3 regions of the Mucilaginibacter sp. 22184 genome follow, and region 3 is predicted to be linked to each of the others. Evidence: riboswitches for the same ligand, from Rfam matches in the RefSeq annotation. Region 3 holds a riboswitch; each other region holds the start of a gene.
The links. A riboswitch is a leader RNA that binds a small molecule or an ion and turns the genes downstream of it on or off. The one in region 3 is predicted to bind cobalamin.
Positions count from the first base shown of each region.

Region 1 (5,738 bases), on a different contig from region 3:
CAGTTAGTAAGAACTCAACATGATTTTTAAAATCGACAATGTAGGCGTTGTCAATATCATATCCATAACTGTCGCCTACTTTGTTAAATATCCTGATATTGGGTTCAATTACCGCCGAACTATCTCCACCGTAATATAAAAATTTGCAGTATGCCGGGAAATAGTCTGGTCGGTTATAGGTTGGTTTTATGTTTTCTGTAGGAAATGTACTCATATATCGGTATATGAAAGCATAATCGGCAGATGTGAGGTTGTAGCGCTGATTCGTCGGAAATGATTGCGGAAAAAGGAGTCTCTTTAATACCAGCTGCTGATCGGCAATAGAATACACATTTTTTTCACTCAAATTAAAGGATTTATTCACGAGGCGGTCGCTGCTGTCCAGATAGGCTTTCCCCATAATCATATTATCCGGGCGCATCGGATAGTTTAAGCTATCATATAATGCCTTTTTGCGGTATACCACTTGGTTTCCATCGTAAAAAGTAATGGGGTTGGTATGTCTTGTGTTTTCTCCGGCATCGCCTACGGCCAGCCGACCCACAATACGGGTATGATATAACTGGTATTTTTTTAGTTTGCGATTGATCTCTTCACGGCCAACAAATTCATACAAGCGATTGAAAGCGTCGTTATCACTTACCAATAAGATTTTTTTAATATAATTCTCTATACTGGGTAGCCCATTTGCCGATGAGGTATCTGTTTTTACCCTAGTCTGTTTGGCAAAGGCGCTGTCGGTGATCATAGTTGATCTTGTGGTTAAGCCTTTAACATGTAATTCGTGAAGTTTTTCCAGCGCGAAAATGGCTGTTGGTAGTTTAACTGTACTGGCAGGATAGAAATAATGTTTAGCGTTAAGTCGATAACTGTATGACTTAAAATGCGGTGTGTTGTTTTTATCTCGGTCGATTTGCGTATACAATATTTGTACCTCATTTTGGGTAGGATGGCTCAATATCTTACTAAATAGCTCCGGATGACTTTGTAAAAGCTCTTTCAGGAAAACAGTATCAGGTTGCTGAGCAAAGCTGGATATGGCGATTACCAGCAACAGAAATGTAATGTACGGTTTCATTATCATAAATATACAGATTGTTACTTTGCGATTGCTCATACTTAGCTTACTTTTGTTGCGCTTTAGGTTTCATACGGTTTATTACTGTAAATGAATTAAAAGGGAATACGGTGAATAATCCGTAACTGTCCCGCAGCTGTAAGCTCTTTAACCATTGCCCACTCTTATGGCCACTGTTCTGAAAAGAATGGGAAGGCCGGGCAATTTGGGGAGCAAGTCAGAACACCTGCCCAAGCACTTATAGTATTCATAGCTTTCGGGGATTGAAGCTTGAATGTGAATGCCCTTCATTGAGTGTATTTTCATTTGCCCTGATCATATATTGGATATAGTATAAGTTGATAACAAGCATTATTTAATTATAACAGGTTATATGGACAAACTTTACTTTAAAGGTATTTTAGGAATTGGATTATTGCAGGCTACATTGCTGGTAACCACAGCACAAGCGCAGGATACTACGCGATTGCTTAATGATGTAGTGGTTACCGCTACCCGCTCACCAAAAAAACTATCTGATATAGGCAGGGTAGTTACCGTGATCCCGGCCGAGCAGATTAATCGCTCACAGGGGAAAACCTTACCCCAATTACTAAATACCGTTCCGGGACTTACATTTTCGGGCGCCCAGAATGCGCCGGGTATCGCTACATCCATTTATCTGTATGGAGCATCTACAGGAAACACGTTGATATTGATTGATGGTTTCCCAGTGAACAATGCAGCAGCCATAGACGGCAGTTATGACCTGAACGCTTTTTCATTGGATCTGATAGATCATATCGAGATTTTAAAAGGAAGCGGATCAACTTTGTATGGTTCAGACGCTGTGGCCGGTGTTATCAATATCATTACCAAAAAAGGAAACGGGCAAGGACTTAAAAGTAGCCTGCAGCTAATGGGTGGTAGTTATAATACCTTCAAAGAGTCGGCTTCATTAAATGGAACGGTAAACAAAACGGGAGTTGCTGTAAATATTTCCAATTCCGATTCAAGAGGTTTTGCGGCAGCAACAGATACAACGGGTAAAGGCAATTTTAAAAAAGATGGCTTTCATCAGCGTTCGGCGAGTGTAAATATCAATCAGGCAGTTTCCAGGAATTTCAGCCTGAATGGAAACCTGCAAACAAGCTATACATCAGGTAATTTACCCTACGGAGCATTTACCGACGATCAAAATTATACTTACAACAATACGTTTTTGTTTGGAGGTTTAGGGGCTAAATTAATATTGCCAAAAGGGTCGCTGCGTTTCAATATATCGCAAAATACAGTTTGGAATAATTTTAAAAACTTTCCTACCGACAACGATTCTACCCACCAGATAACTAAAAATATTGGGCGTATTACCAATGCCGAAGTTGTGTTGAATCAAGAATTAGGTAAATATTTTGACATAACCAGTGGGGTAAGTTTTAAATATAGCAACACTACCCAATATAGCTTATATGAATCAACAGGTTATCATCCCGGAGCCAGTACTATCGCCGATAATTTGGCTCATAATAATATATTCAGCGCTTATACTTCTTTGTTTTTTAAAGCTGATATTTTTCACATGGAACTGGGTGGGCGATACAATCACCATAGCACGTATGGCGATAATTTTACCTATACCATTAACCCGTCTTTGTTCCTGGCCGATCAATTTAAAATTTTCGGATCAATAGCATCAGCCTATAAATCGCCATCATTGTATCAGTTATATTCCCAATATGGTAATATAAAACTAAAGCCCGAAACTACTACCTCCTATGAAGCTGGTTTTGATTGGGAAATTGTTAAAAACGCACTGACATTCAATACCCATTTCTATAAACGGAATGCTAAGGATGTGATCTATTTCTTTACTCAGTCTGTTTCGCCCTTTGCATCTTTTTATCAAAACGGTCAGTTTCAAAAGGATAAAGGTTTTGAGAGCGAGTTGAATTATCACGCTGATAAATTAACGGCTGCAGCCTATTATACTTATGTAACCGGTAAATTGACCGATGAAAAGGGTGTACAAACGGCCAATCTTTACCGCAGGCCAAAAAGCACATTAGGCATTAATTTTAACTACCAGGTTATTGAAGATTTTTCATTTGGCGTGAATTATAAATACACCGGCAACCGTACCGATCAAAACTTTGCAACCTATCCGTCTACAGTAGTTACCCTAAAACATTATCACCTGGCCGATCTGCACCTGGAGCTGAAGGCAACCAAAAACCTGCGCATATTTGGCGATCTGAATAATCTACTGGATCAAAAATATACCGACTGGTTGGGTTACAATACCATGGGTATCAACTTCATGCTTGGGGCCAAATACCAGTTTAATTAGCAGCTTTTTATTTAGTACATTTATAAGTAATTTTACCTCATAAATTTGAATCATGAACTCAAAAGATAATACAACCCGCAATATCGTATTGATACTGATGATCGTGGTAGCGGCCGCGTTCAGGTTGCTGGCATTTAAGTATAAGGAGCTAAGTAATTTTAATCCGGTAGGAGCCATAGCTATATTTGGCGGTGTGTATTTTGCCGATAAATGGAAAAGCTACGTTACGGTAATGCTGGCCCTTTTCGGAACGGATATTATCCTGAATTACTTGTACTTCCATAAATTAACTTTATGGTATAGCGGTGCCGAATGGACGTATCTGGCCTTTATTTTAATGATCCTGGTGGGTAGCCTGATTAAAAAAGTAACTGTACTGAATGTAGTTTTAGCTTCCGTTGCTTCCGTATTGATCCATTGGTTGCTCACCGATCTACCGGGAACTTTATATCCCCACACCTTAGCCGGTTATGGCACATCGTTGGTTAACGCCATCCCATTCGAAAAGAATATGGTATTTGGCAATTTAGTATTTGGCTTTATTTTATTTGGCGGTTTTGAACTGGCTAAAACCAAATACACTTTTTTACGCACTAAAAAGCAACTGGCACTTTAAGCTAACTCAATAATATAGAAAAGCGATTTGCCACCAGGGCAGGTCGCTTTTTTTATGGATATATAATTTTTAGATACCTATGAAAAAACTGGTAGTGCTAACAGGCGCAGGTATAAGCGCCGAGAGCGGTTTAAAGACTTTCAGAGACAGCGACGGCCTGTGGGAAGGTTACAATATAGAAGACGTGGCAACACCGCAGGCATGGCAGCGAAACCCGGCTCTGGTACAGCAATTTTATAACGAGCGCCGCAAATCGGTATTAGAAGCGCAACCCAATGCTGCTCATTATGCTCTCGCCCAACTGGAAGAAAAATATCGGGTAACCATCATTACCCAAAACATCGATGACCTGCACGAAAGGGCTGGTTCCACCAATGTAATGCACCTGCATGGTATTATAACCCGATCGCAATCAAGTATCGATCCTGAGCTTACTTATCCCATTGATGGCTGGGAGATTGGGATGGATGAAGTGTGTGAATTAGGCTCGCCCCTGAGGGCCCATGTAGTTTGGTTTGGCGAGGACGTACCCATGATAGGTCCTGCAGCGCGTATTTGTGCCGATGCGGACATTTTTATGTTGGTAGGCTCTTCTCTGGCAGTATACCCGGCAGCCGGCCTGATCAGCTATGTACGACCAGAGATCCCAAGATATATTATCGACCCAAAGATACCGGATGTAAGTGTGAGGGGCCAATTGATAAAAATACAGGAGAGGGCTACTGTTGGCGTACCAGCATTGGTAGATCAGCTTCTGAAAGATCAATAATTTAAGGGGTTAAGTAGTCATCTAAAAAGTGGGTTTACATGGTTTACACTTTTTATGGTTTACATTACTATAATTATCTGAAAATCAAATATTTAAATATAGCTTACCCTCAAAAAGTGGGTTTACATGTAAACCCACTTTTTGAGGGTAAGAGACTTCAAGATCAAGGGGTGATGTTATTAAATTAAAGAATTTTGCAAACCCCATGGGGTTAAAGCTTTGTAGTAAAAAAGTCGATTTTCATTCAGTGCCGTGGGTACTGCACTCAGGTTGCATACCTATGGTATGCTAAAATACTATTCTTTGTTTGCTACAAAGCTTTTACTCCTACGGAGTAGTAAACCTTTAATGACATTGCTCGTGTGAACTGTAAAACTTCAGAAATAATAATTTAAATCTGCCCGGCATTTTTTAAAATCACTAATTCGCTAAATCACTAATTAAAAAATAATGAAAAAGTGCATATTCAATTGGAGCGGGGGTAAGGACAGCGCCATAGCCTTATATTATTGTCTTCAGAACCCTGATCTGGAGATCAAATACCTGGTTACCACTATTAATGACGCGGCCGACAGGATATCCATGCATGGTGTGCGTACGGAACTGCTGATTAAACAGGCTGAGAGTATCGGCATCCCGCTATACCAGATCCGCCTGCCCGAGATGCCCGGTATGCAGGAATATGACGAGGTGATGCACCGCCACCTCAAGTATTTTAAGAGCGAGGGTATTACCCATGCCATTTTTGGTGATATATTTTTAGAGGACCTGAAAGCTTACCGCGATGCCCGCCTGAGCGAGGTAGGTTTGCGAGGCATATATCCCTTGTGGAAACGTGATACCGGCGAATTGATTAGTGAGTTTTTAAGCCTTGGCTTTGGTACCGTGATAGCCTGTACCCAGGAACGTTTGGAGCGCATAGTAGGGAAGGAGATCAGCCCGGAACTGA
Region 1 covers NZ_JBQEPI010000005.1:39,551-45,288, forward strand. Annotated here, with positions in the region: gene ACTJKG_RS12185 (serine hydrolase) at 1-1,078, opposite strand, end outside; cobalamin riboswitch at 1,126-1,326, shown strand; gene ACTJKG_RS12190 (TonB-dependent receptor plug domain-containing protein) at 1,452-3,404, shown strand; gene ACTJKG_RS12195 (DUF6580 family putative transport protein) at 3,457-4,020, shown strand; gene ACTJKG_RS12200 (SIR2 family NAD-dependent protein deacylase) at 4,100-4,789, shown strand; gene ACTJKG_RS12205 (diphthine--ammonia ligase) at 5,240-5,738, shown strand, end outside.
Region 1: linked by a shared signal. The riboswitch ahead of ACTJKG_RS12190 (TonB-dependent receptor plug domain-containing protein) and the one ahead of ACTJKG_RS14510 (TonB-dependent receptor plug domain-containing protein) in region 3 are both predicted to bind cobalamin.

Region 2 (5,738 bases), on a different contig from region 3:
GAGAAATCGGCATGATCATCCTGCCAAAAATCAAATTCTTTTTGGTGCAGATGGATCTTCGCGTTTGGGAAAACCAGTTGGCCGCTATGGCTTATCAGACCGCTAAAATGATCGGGGTGAGCATGGGTGAGTATAATATCGGTGAGATCGGCGGGTTTAATTCCGGCGGCATACAGATTGCCTGCTAATTTACCAGCGCCGGGTCTGGCTTTGTCACCGTTGCCTGCATCGATCATGATGGTCTTATCCGGTGATGTGAATACCATAATATTATGAGGCAGCATAAAGTGCGCGGTCAGGTTATTGTGGTTTTCCCGTAACTGTTTCAGTTCTGCAGGTGGTATACCGGGAGCAAAGCAGCCGTTATCATATTCTACATCTCCATCTGTAATAACCAACAGATTAAATGATTCAAAATGGTAACTTTTAACACCCGGAACCGGGTTTGTTTTTATAGCTGATATTTCTGAGTTCTTGGTCATATTATTTGTTTTTATCGCTGGCAAATGTCCCGGTTTTTGCTGATCATCGGCAAAAGACTATATTTATATGCTTAGGCAATAATTTTAGACTAATGGCAAAATCGATCACCCGTAAAACAAAAAATTTTAACCCAACCAACTGCGCGGTAACCTATTGTATGAATATTATTGGGGGCAAATGGAAACCGGTGATCATTCACCTGATCAGGAACGGAACCAACCGATACAGCTTAATGCAGAAAGGCATCCCCGAAATAAGCAAGCAAACCCTCACCAATCAATTGCGTGAATTGGAGGTAGACGGCGTATTGGAAAGAGTAGTTTTTGCCGAAGTGCCACCCCGGGTTGAATATCATATCAGCCAGCATGGCCAAACGTTACTGCCTATTATTGATGCCATGAAAGCGTGGGGATATGCCAACATGGGGAAATCGTAATCATTATTGACAGCAGAACATTTGCACATCTGCACATTTGTAATTTGCACATCTAAAAAACTTGTCCTATGGCAATTTCCTGCGTACGTTGATTATCGTGTTCCATTAAAGCCTATATTTGTTGTAATAAAGTTCTTTACTTTTTTTCAGCAATATGGTTTCCTGCCTGTGGAGGGCAGGGATTAAAAAGGAACCGTGTGTAAATCGCGGGCTGTCGCGCAACTGTAAGTAATACAAAAAGTTGTTGCCGGTAAGGTCCATTATTCCATCCAAACGGAATGAGAAGGACGGCAACAATATTACAAGCCAGGATACTTGCCCTATTGTATAAAAGACAATGCTTTCGCGTTTTGAAGCAGTAGTCAAAGAAAAAGGATAACCGCCGGCGCCCCTTTTTAGCGGCCTGCGCGTTGTTGTGCTTTTGCCTTTTATTACCATTTCCCGAAAGCATACCGAAAACCGTAAGGAGCATTAATTCAATTTAATGTTTAACCAAAAAAGTTTTATGCGTATGCTCAAAAACAATCTCGGGTATCCTCGTGTAGGTGCCCTCCGTGAACTTAAAAAGGCCAGTGAGGCGTATTGGGCCGGCCAATTTACCCGCGACGAGCTGTTTGCCGTTGCCCGCCAGATCAGGATCAGCAACTGGAAAACCCAGGTTGATGCCGGTATCGATCTGATTCCCTGTAACGATTTTAGCTTTTATGACCAGGTGCTGGATACTTCGCTCATGCTGGGTGTTATCCCTGAGCGTTACACCCCTGTTTTAACCCAAAACAAAGCCAATACCGAGATCGACCTGTACTTTGCCATGGCTCGCGGTTACCAGAAAGATGGCCTGGATGTAACCGCCATGGAAATGACCAAATGGTTTGATACCAACTACCACTACATTGTGCCCGAGTTTATACAAAACCAGCAGTTTCGGGTGTTTTCAGAAAAAGTATTTGATGAATTTACGCTGGCTAAACAACATACCGGTACTACACCAAAACCGGTGCTGATCGGTCCGGTAAGTTACCTGTTGCTGGGTAAAGAGAAACAAGCAGGCTTTAATAAGATCGATCTGATCAAAAAACTGGTGCCTGTTTATATCGAAGTATTGAAACGCCTGAAAGAGTATGGCGCGGTTTGGGTACAAGTAGATGAGCCTTTCCTGGCGCTTGATTTGACCCAGGCCGAAAAAGACGCCTTTGTATACGCTTACAACGAGATCAACAAAAATACTCCGGGTATCAAAATACTGCTTACCACTTATTTTGAAAGTCTGAAGGATAATACCCAGCTGGCCGTAAACCTGCCGGTAAGCGCCCTGCATATCGACCTGGTACGTGCCCCGCAGCAACTGGATGAGGTGCTTACCTTGCTGCCCGAAAAACTGAGCCTGTCGGTAGGTGTTATTGATGGCCGCAACATCTGGAAAAACGATTACATCAAATCCATATCGCACATCAGAAAAGCTATCGCGGTATTGGGTAAGGATAGGGTGATCATCGCGCCAAGCTGCTCTCTGCTGCATACACCTTTTGACCTCGACCTGGAAACTACCATCAACACCGAGATCAAAAACTGGATGGCCTTTGCTAAACAAAAACTGAACGAGGTTAACGAGCTGGCCCAGATCATCGAAGGTAATAACGACCTGCTGCAAGCCAATATCCAGGCTATATCCAGCCGTAATATTTCCAAGTTGATCCACAAACAGGAGGTTAAACAACGTGCCGCTTTTATCACTGATGCCGACGCACGCCGGGACAGTCCATTCAGTGATCGCCAAAAAATACAGCAGCAGCGTTTTAACTTACCCCTGTACCCTACAACTACCATAGGCTCGTTTCCGCAAACTAATGATATCCGCACGCTGCGTGCACGCCTCAAAAAAGGCGAACTGACCGAGGCGCAGTACGACGAGCAGATAGAAAAAGCCACTATCGAAGCCATCCGCTGGCAGGAAGAGATCGACCTGGATGTATTGGTACATGGCGAGTTTGAACGTAACGACATGGTAGAGTACTTTGGCGAGCGTTTGGATGGTTTCCTGTTCACCAAAAATGGCTGGGTACAAAGCTACGGCAGCCGCTGTGTTAAACCGCCGGTAATTTATGGTGATGTAAGCCGCCCGGCAGATATGACCGTTCGCTGGAGCAGCTTTGCCCAGGCCAATACCAACAAATTGATGAAAGGTATGCTTACCGGTCCGGTTACTATACTGCAATGGTCGTTTGTGCGCGATGATCAGCCCCGCTCCGAAACCACCTACCAGATAGCCCTGGCCATCCGCGATGAAGTGGTTGCCCTGGAGCAAGCCGGTATCAAAGTGATACAGATTGACGAACCCGCGATACGCGAAGGTTTGCCGTTGCGTAAAAACGATTGGGAAAGCTACCTGAACTGGGCCGTACGTGCTTTCCGTATATCGGCCAGTGGGGTGAAGGACGAAACACAGATCCATACCCACATGTGCTATAGTGAGTTTAATGACATCATTGGAAACATTGCCGATATGGACGCAGATGTGATCACCATTGAAACCTCGCGCTCGCAAATGGAACTGCTTAATGCCTTTGCCGATTTTAAATATCCTAATGAAATTGGCCCGGGTGTTTATGATATCCACTCGCCCCGCGTACCTACGGTTGATGAGATGGCCACGCTGCTCGAAAAAGCTTCGGCATTACTGCCGGCACGCAATTTATGGGTTAATCCCGACTGTGGTTTGAAGACACGTAAATGGCCCGAAACACAAACCGCGCTGGTGAATATGGTGCTGGCTGCAAAACAACTTCGTCAGTTAGTTGTAGAAACAACAGTTTCCTGACGTCAAAAACAGGCAATTTCCGTATAATTGCCTGTTTTTTGAAGAATTTTAGTATTTATGAAGTTAAAGAGCAGCGCAGTTATAACGGGTATAGGTGGTTATGTTCCAGATAGTATCCTGAGTAACAGTGATTTAGAAAAAATGGTTGATACAAACAGCGAATGGATAGTATCAAGAACAGGAATAAAGGAAAGAAGAATTTTAACCGATAAAACGCTCGCTACTTCTGATATGGCCACCTGGGCCATAAAAAATTTATTAGATAGTACTAAAGTTTCTCCAGATGAAATTGATTGTGTAATCATCGCCACATCAACCCCCGATCATTTATTATTATCAACTGCCAGCATTGTTTGCGATAAGGTGGGTATGTCCAATGCCTGGGCAACAGATGTAAACGCTGCCTGTAGTGGATTTTTGTATGCCTACACCCTGGGATCAAGCCTGGTGGAAGGCGGCCGTTATAAAAAAGTGATTGTGGTAGGTGCCGATCAGAACAGCGCTATCATCAACTATAAAGACCGTAACACCTGTATACTTTTTGGCGATGGGGCCGGAGCGGTTTTAATTGAACCTACTACCGATGGCACGGGCTTAATTGACAGTGTTTTTAAAACCGAGGGCAAAGGCCGGGAGCATTTACTGGTACCCGGCGGAGGCTCAAAAGTTCCGGCAACGGCCGAGAGCGTGGCTGCCAACAAACATTTTATACACCAGGATGGCCGGGTGGTTTTTAAAGCTGCCATTAACGGCATGACCGAAACCTGTAAAGAAGTTCTGAAACGTAACGATTTGACTATTGACGATATCAACTGGCTGATACCTCACCAGGCCAATTACCGCATCATTCATGCCGTTGGCGACCATTTGGGTTTACCCGCCGAGCGTGTAAAAGTAAATATCGAGAGGTACGGAAACACCACAGCTGCCACCATACCACTGTGCCTTTGGGATTTTAAAAACGACTTTAAATATAACGACAACATGATCCTGACCGCCTTCGGTGCCGGTTTTTCATGGGGGGCCACCCTGCTAAAATGGGGTAAGCTGAGATAGTTTAGCATTTGGGATCTTACACCGTAGTTGCGAGGAGGAACGACGTGGCAATCCCCGATTAGCAGAGCCACTCTGTATTTTAGGTATTGCCACGCTATCGCTCACAATGACGGGTTTCTTATAAAACAACAAAAGCGAGGGCATGCCCTCGCTTTTGTTGTTTTAGCCTTATTTCAGTATAAAATTAAAACCTACGTTAAAACTTCCCCTGCCAATCCTGACTATCGAACCTGGATTTGTTTTAAAGATATCGGTAAGTCCGGCTTGTTCGTTGTATTCCAGCAGAAGCTTTACGTTGTTTGATAATCGAATTTTAGTGCCAATTCCGGCTGCTATGCCAAAGTCGACGTTGTGAAAGTAATCTTTTACGTCAAGGCTAATATCGCTTGCTTTGGCACCCGCCAGGTAACCTGCGTAGGGGCCAAAATTCAGGTACCAGTTACGTTTTTTGCCAAAATGCCAGTTGGCCATTACGGGTAGGGTAATGTAGTTTAAGCGGTAATCGGTAATTAAGCCATTGCCTCTTGAATCGGTATAAATAAATCCATTTGCCCAGCCTTTCTGGTCAAAAATTAAACTTGTTTTTAAGCTCCAGCGGTTTGAGAAATAGAAATCGGTAGATACACCCGCGTTAAATGACGATTTTAAATCTGAATTACCCCAATAGTTGCTGATGGCAGAATAGCTGTAGCCGGCATGGATACCCAGTTCAACATCGCCTTTTTTCTGCTGGGCAAATGTGGTTGTAAGGGTTGCAATAACAATAGTAATTGTGGTAAGGATTTTTTTCATATATGATTTGGTTTAGGCCGCAAAGGAAATACTTTTTTAGCTAATAGCCTAAGGCTATTAGCTAAAAGCTGAAAAAAATATTACGTAAAAAAGCTTTCAGCTTTAATGAAGTCCTTTGCGTTTGAGCAGGCCGCCCGTGGTATCATCAATACT
Region 2 covers NZ_JBQEPI010000004.1:245,437-251,174, reverse strand. Annotated here, with positions in the region: gene ACTJKG_RS10945 (MBL fold metallo-hydrolase) at 1-482, opposite strand, end outside; gene ACTJKG_RS10940 (winged helix-turn-helix transcriptional regulator) at 575-919, shown strand; cobalamin riboswitch at 1,058-1,256, shown strand; gene metE (5-methyltetrahydropteroyltriglutamate--homocysteine S-methyltransferase) at 1,431-3,737, shown strand; gene ACTJKG_RS10930 (beta-ketoacyl-ACP synthase III) at 3,795-4,793, shown strand; gene ACTJKG_RS10925 (porin family protein) at 4,962-5,585, opposite strand; gene ACTJKG_RS10920 (YitT family protein) at 5,688-5,738, opposite strand, start outside.
Region 2: linked by a shared signal. The riboswitch ahead of metE (5-methyltetrahydropteroyltriglutamate--homocysteine S-methyltransferase) and the one ahead of ACTJKG_RS14510 (TonB-dependent receptor plug domain-containing protein) in region 3 are both predicted to bind cobalamin.

Region 3 (5,738 bases):
CTTATCCTGCTCTGGGATGGGTTTAGCATCTTTCCGGCAGGCGCTGTAGCTCAGAATAATGCATCCGAGCAGCAGATATTTCATGTGATTTATTTTCTTCATGGCAAATGCTTAAAATGTTGAACTTATGGTGAAGCGATAGTTGCGCCCCGGCAAGGGAAAATTGTATATCACGTCGTAATATTGATTAAGCAGGTTATTGATTTCGGCAGTAAGTTTAAGCTTGTGGCTATTGAGCTTTGTGGCATAGGTAAACGCTATGTCGTGCGTATACCATGGCGGCATATAATTGGCTGCTTCATGATATTTTTGATTATATCTTTCGCCGGTATAGATATAGCTATAGGTGAAGGCCAGTTTATGCCACTCAGCGCCTATCAGTACCGAACCGCTGTTTACAGGGGTATAAGGTATTTGCTGATTATAGTTGAGATCAGTTTTATCAGTTACATCCACCGATTGTTGATAGGTGTATGAAATGCCGGTATTCAATAGCACACTACCCCATAATTGCCACGTAGCCTGCGCGTTTACCTCGGCCCCCTTAATATGTACTTTACCCAGGTTAATGATAGACCACCGACCCAGATCGGCTCCCGGTACCGCCACTATTTTATCCCTTACCTGGTTGTAATAAGCATCGGCCTGTATCGCGAAGTAGACCAGCGTTTGCTGATGCAGTGTACGGTTATAAGTAAAGCCCAGATCATACTGCTTGTTAAATTCTGGCCTTACCGTAGCGTAACCTACAAAAGTGTAATACAGGTCATTAAAAGTTGGCAGCCTGAAAATGCTCTTATAAAAACCACGCAACCTAAAATCAGGGCTTTCTGTGGGTTGCCATGAAAACAATAATGCGGGTGTATACTCGGTTTTATTATCTGAATTAGCCTCAACCGGAACTTTGTCCCGAACAAAAGTACCCAGCACATTAGCCTGTAAGTTAAACCGGGTAAAATGCAATTCGGTGGCCAAGGCCGTTAACAGTTGATTACGAATAGGCGGTGCAAACTTATATTTAGCCGAATCATTCTCGGTGATGTGCAAGGTACTCCACTCATAATCTGCCGAGGCCGCCACATCCCAAAACTTATTGATCTTGTATTTATTAGCTACCGAAAAGTAAAGTTCATGTTCATAATAACGATCATTTAACAGCCCGGTAGTTGTGGTGATATCGGGATTGGTATAATGGCTGAAAGTATTGGCATACTTACCACTAAGCATCAGACTGTACCTGTCGCCAAAATTTTTGTTGTAGGTAGATTGCATAAAGATATCCCTGTTCCACAAGCGCTCATCCGAATCAAATTTATTGGATACAATGGCGGCCGGTAATCCCCTTGCCGAATTATACAGATACCCTTTAACTGCCCATTTACTACTATCCGGCAGCTTTCCATTTAGCCCGAGCTCTGCCCGTTGCGCGGTGATATCGCTGTTTTGCCGCACGGCTGTAGTATCATAAACACCATTAGTATAACGGAATTTGTTGCGGCCATTGGCATGTACAAACTCTGTACTGAAGGTACTGTAGGTATTATCACTCAGCTTATACTGCCAAAAGAATGACGGATTAACCAAACCTGATGAACCGGTTTTAAAACTCACTTTACCAGCAGAACGGCTACTATCCTCAAAATGCGGCTGACGCGAGGTAAGGCAAATAGCGCTCCCGGAGGCAAAGCCCTTGGCCGACTGAAATATGGTACCCTTTTGCGCATTGTAAAGGGCTATTTCATCAATGTTATCCAGCGAAAACTTACCCAGGTCAACCTGGCCATTTTGCGAATTGCCAAATTCGACACCATCATAAAAAACACCTACATGATTACTACCCAGACTGCGCACATTAATGGTTTTGAGACCGCCTACGCCGCCGTAATCCTTCAATTGCACACCTGAGAAATAACGGATGGCATCGGCCACCGAAAAACTATTCAGCTTTTCCAGCTCCGCTCCTTTGAGTATTTGCAGTGGTGTTGCCGAAGTATTACGCGAAGAAATCCGGCCTGCACGAACGGAAACCTCTTTCAGATGGTGACTTTTAACAGTATCTGCTGCAGGTTTATGGCGACTGGTATCCGCCACCTGCGCCTTAGCGTTACCACAAAACAGGCCCCATACCGCTGTAAGGCAAATAAAAAAAATCGGGAAGCACAAATATTTGTACAAGTGTTGCAATACGTTCTGTTCGTGAAAAAATTAAACAAACAGCCAACAGGGTACCATCAATGGAAATACGCAACAACGTGAGGTATCTTCATTCCAGCTTCAATCCCCGAAAGCTATGAATACATATCATGCAATGGCAGGTCTTCTGACTTACTCCCCGCTTACCCGGCCTTCCCGTCGCGATCATATCGAAACAGTGGCTATAGAATGGATAGCGGTTAACAGAGCTTACAGCTGCGGGACAGTTCCGGAATTACACCGGATTCCCTTTTAATCCCCAAATCATAAAGGCCTGGGGAACCAAAAGCGAGGCAAATATAGAAATAAAAAGCACAAGGACTTTGATGTTTTGGTATGCCGCATAGATAGCATAATTTTCAAACAGGATACCATACCTAATTCATCAACGAAAATCATGCGGAGCAAAACAATAAAGCTTTCATTCAATTATAAAATTTATATAATTGAAAATCTATAGTTTATATCTACTATTTAAATTTTTTATTTTGTAAATTTTTATCTCAATGCTTGTTCAGTTTTTCTTCAATACGTTTTTGCAATTGCTTTTTGTACTCATCATCCAGCTTCAATTCGCTGATCTTTGCCGGATGGAACAGCTCGCACACCATTTTATTGATCATGGAGCTTTGCTGTTCAAACACCCTGCATACCGAGCAGCCGGCCAGGTGGATCTTCAATTCCAGCTTTTCGCGAAGTGTTAAGTGGTCAATCAGCTTCTTCTCAATTAAACGAGTGGCTTTGCGACAGTTGTACGCTATTTTTGTCAATTCATCCATATTCCTCCCCTATTTTAGATTTATACTATAGAGTTAGTCGTTCTGCATAACAGTCCCTTACAATTTTTGAAAATAGTTTCTTACTCCAAGAATCGTTATTCGCAAAATCCTTGCTCTTTGCTCCCAAAGTCCCCCAAATCCTTGCTCCCAAAATCCCTACCTTTGCAGGCAATGGATTATTTCAAAAGGCTCCTTGATCTGCTGAATAAAGAAAAAGAGGAGGACCGTAACGCTTATCTTAAACTAACCGAAAACTCATCAGCTGCCGACCGCCGGGCACAAGGACTTAGCTGGTATCCTATAGCCATTCGTGGAACCGAGCCCGGCCGGGGCGATTATATCAATGTAGAGGTTGAACGAACTACACATAAGGACCTGGCTCACCAGTTGCGTTTTGGAGTACCTGCAGCCCTGTTCTCCAATCACGATCCAAAGACCGACCGTGCGGAAGGCACCATCACCTACCAGGGCGGCGACCGCCTAAAAATCACCCTATATACCGACGAACTGCCAGATTGGACCTGCGACGGCAAACTCGGCATCGATCTGCTTTTTGATAACAATAGTTACGACGAAATGCAGAATGCCCTTAAACAGGCTTCGGCCATAGCCGTAAAGCCACAGGAAGGACGCTTGATCCAGATCCTTACGGGCGAGAAAGCTCCTGTATTTAATACTACCGCCCCTGTTTCCGCTCCACGCTTAAACGAGTCGCAGACAGAGGCGGTTAATAAAATAGTTTCGGCGCAAGACCTGGCCGTTATTCACGGGCCGCCGGGCACGGGTAAAACCACTACTCTGGTACAGGCTATTAAAGCGCTTATCGGGCAAAATAAAAAACAGGTTTTGGTTGTGGCTCCAAGTAATACCGCGGTTGATCTGCTCAGCGAGAAACTAACAGACGAGGGGCTAAATGTATTGCGCATCGGTAATCCGGCCCGGGTATCCGAAAAACTGTTGTCCTTAACGCTCGACAGCAAGATTGCCGAACATGACGATAACAAAGAGATCAAAAAACTCAAAAAACAGGCCAGTGCTTACAAGGACATGGCCCACAAATACAAACGCAGCTTTGGCAAAGCAGAGCGCGACCAACGCAAGGCCTTGTTTAATGAAGCGCATAAGATCATGAAGGATGTGGCCGCCTCCGAGCAGCACATAGTTGACGATTTGGTGAGTAAAGCCCAGGTGATCACCGCTACACTGGTGGGCGCAAATCACTATACCATACGCGATGTAAGGTTTGATACCGTAGTGATTGACGAAGCCGGTCAGGCATTGGAACCCGCCTGCTGGATCCCTATACTAAAAGCGCAAAAAGTAATACTGACGGGTGACCATTGCCAGCTACCACCGACGATCAAATCGGCAGAGGCGGCCAAAAATGGACTGAGCACTACCCTGCTCGAAAAATGTGCATCCCTGCATCCAGAAGCTGTAGTATTACTGGAAGAACAATACCGTATGCATCAGGATATCATGGGCTTTTCATCAGCAGAGTTTTACCAGAGCAAACTGAAAGCACATACTTCTGTAGCGCAGCGTTTGCTTTTCCCCGGAGATATGCCTGTATCTTTTGTAGATACCGCGGGCTGTGGTTTTGATGAACAGCAGCAGGGCACCAGCGTAGCCAACCCCGAAGAGGCCGTGTTTTTATTAAAGCACCTTAATAAGCTGGTTAGCAATTTAAATAGCACCGACAATTTCCCTTCTATTGCTATTATCGCGCCTTATAAAGAACAGATCAGGGTGCTGAATGAGTTGCTGGCTGCCCATCCTGATTTACTTCCTTACAGCAGTTATATTTCGGTAAACACGGTGGATAGTTTCCAGGGACAGGAACGCGATGTGGTTTATATCAGCATGACGCGGAGTAATTCCGAAGGCGAGATCGGTTTCCTTTCAGATATCCGCCGGATGAACGTAGCCTTGACCCGCGCCCGGAAGAAACTGGTGGTTATAGGGGACAGTTCCACCCTTACCAGGCTGCCATTTTATGCCGATCTTATCGACTATACCGAACGCCTGGATGCCTATGAAAGTGCCTGGACATATGCCGGTGAATAATACACCTTGCTAACACCTTTTAGTAGCCATTTTTACACTATCAAATCCAGTTACGCAATCGTTATCGACGATAAATATTGCCAAATTGTTTCATTTTAGGCTTTTTTATGATTATCTTGTCAGCAAACCAACAACAAATTAATACGTAAAAATTACACTAAGCCTATGGCACAAGCAAAAACATTAGGGCAATTTATCATTGAAAAACAAGCGGATTTTCCGTACGCTAAAGGTGAGCTTTCGCGTTTGCTGCGCGATATAGGTATCGCGGCAAAAATTGTTAACCGCGAGGTAAACAAAGCAGGTTTAATGGATATGCAGGGAGAAGCAGGCAGTACCAACGTACAGGGCGAAAGTCAGCAAAAATTGGATATTTACGCCAATGAGCAATTTATAACAGCCCTTAAAAGTGGCGGGGAGTGCTGCATTGTAGCATCGGAAGAGAATGAAGAGATTGTAATGCTGGATACCGATGTATCCCTGGATGCCAAATATATTGTAGCTATTGACCCATTGGATGGTTCGTCTAATATTGATGTAAACGTATCAGTAGGTACTATTTTTTCTATATACCGCAGGCAAAGCACCAGCGGCCGGGCAACGCTGACGGATGTTTTACAAAAAGGCGTAAACCAGGTTGCCGCGGGTTATGTGATCTACGGTACTTCAACCATGCTGGTTTATACCACAGGCAAGGGC
Region 3 covers NZ_JBQEPI010000006.1:112,696-118,433, forward strand. Annotated here, with positions in the region: gene ACTJKG_RS14505 (YncE family protein) at 1-102, opposite strand, end outside; gene ACTJKG_RS14510 (TonB-dependent receptor plug domain-containing protein) at 112-2,163, opposite strand; cobalamin riboswitch at 2,294-2,496, opposite strand; gene ACTJKG_RS14515 (hypothetical protein) at 2,697-2,972, opposite strand; gene ACTJKG_RS14520 (AAA domain-containing protein) at 3,144-5,039, shown strand; gene fbp (class 1 fructose-bisphosphatase) at 5,205-5,738, shown strand, end outside.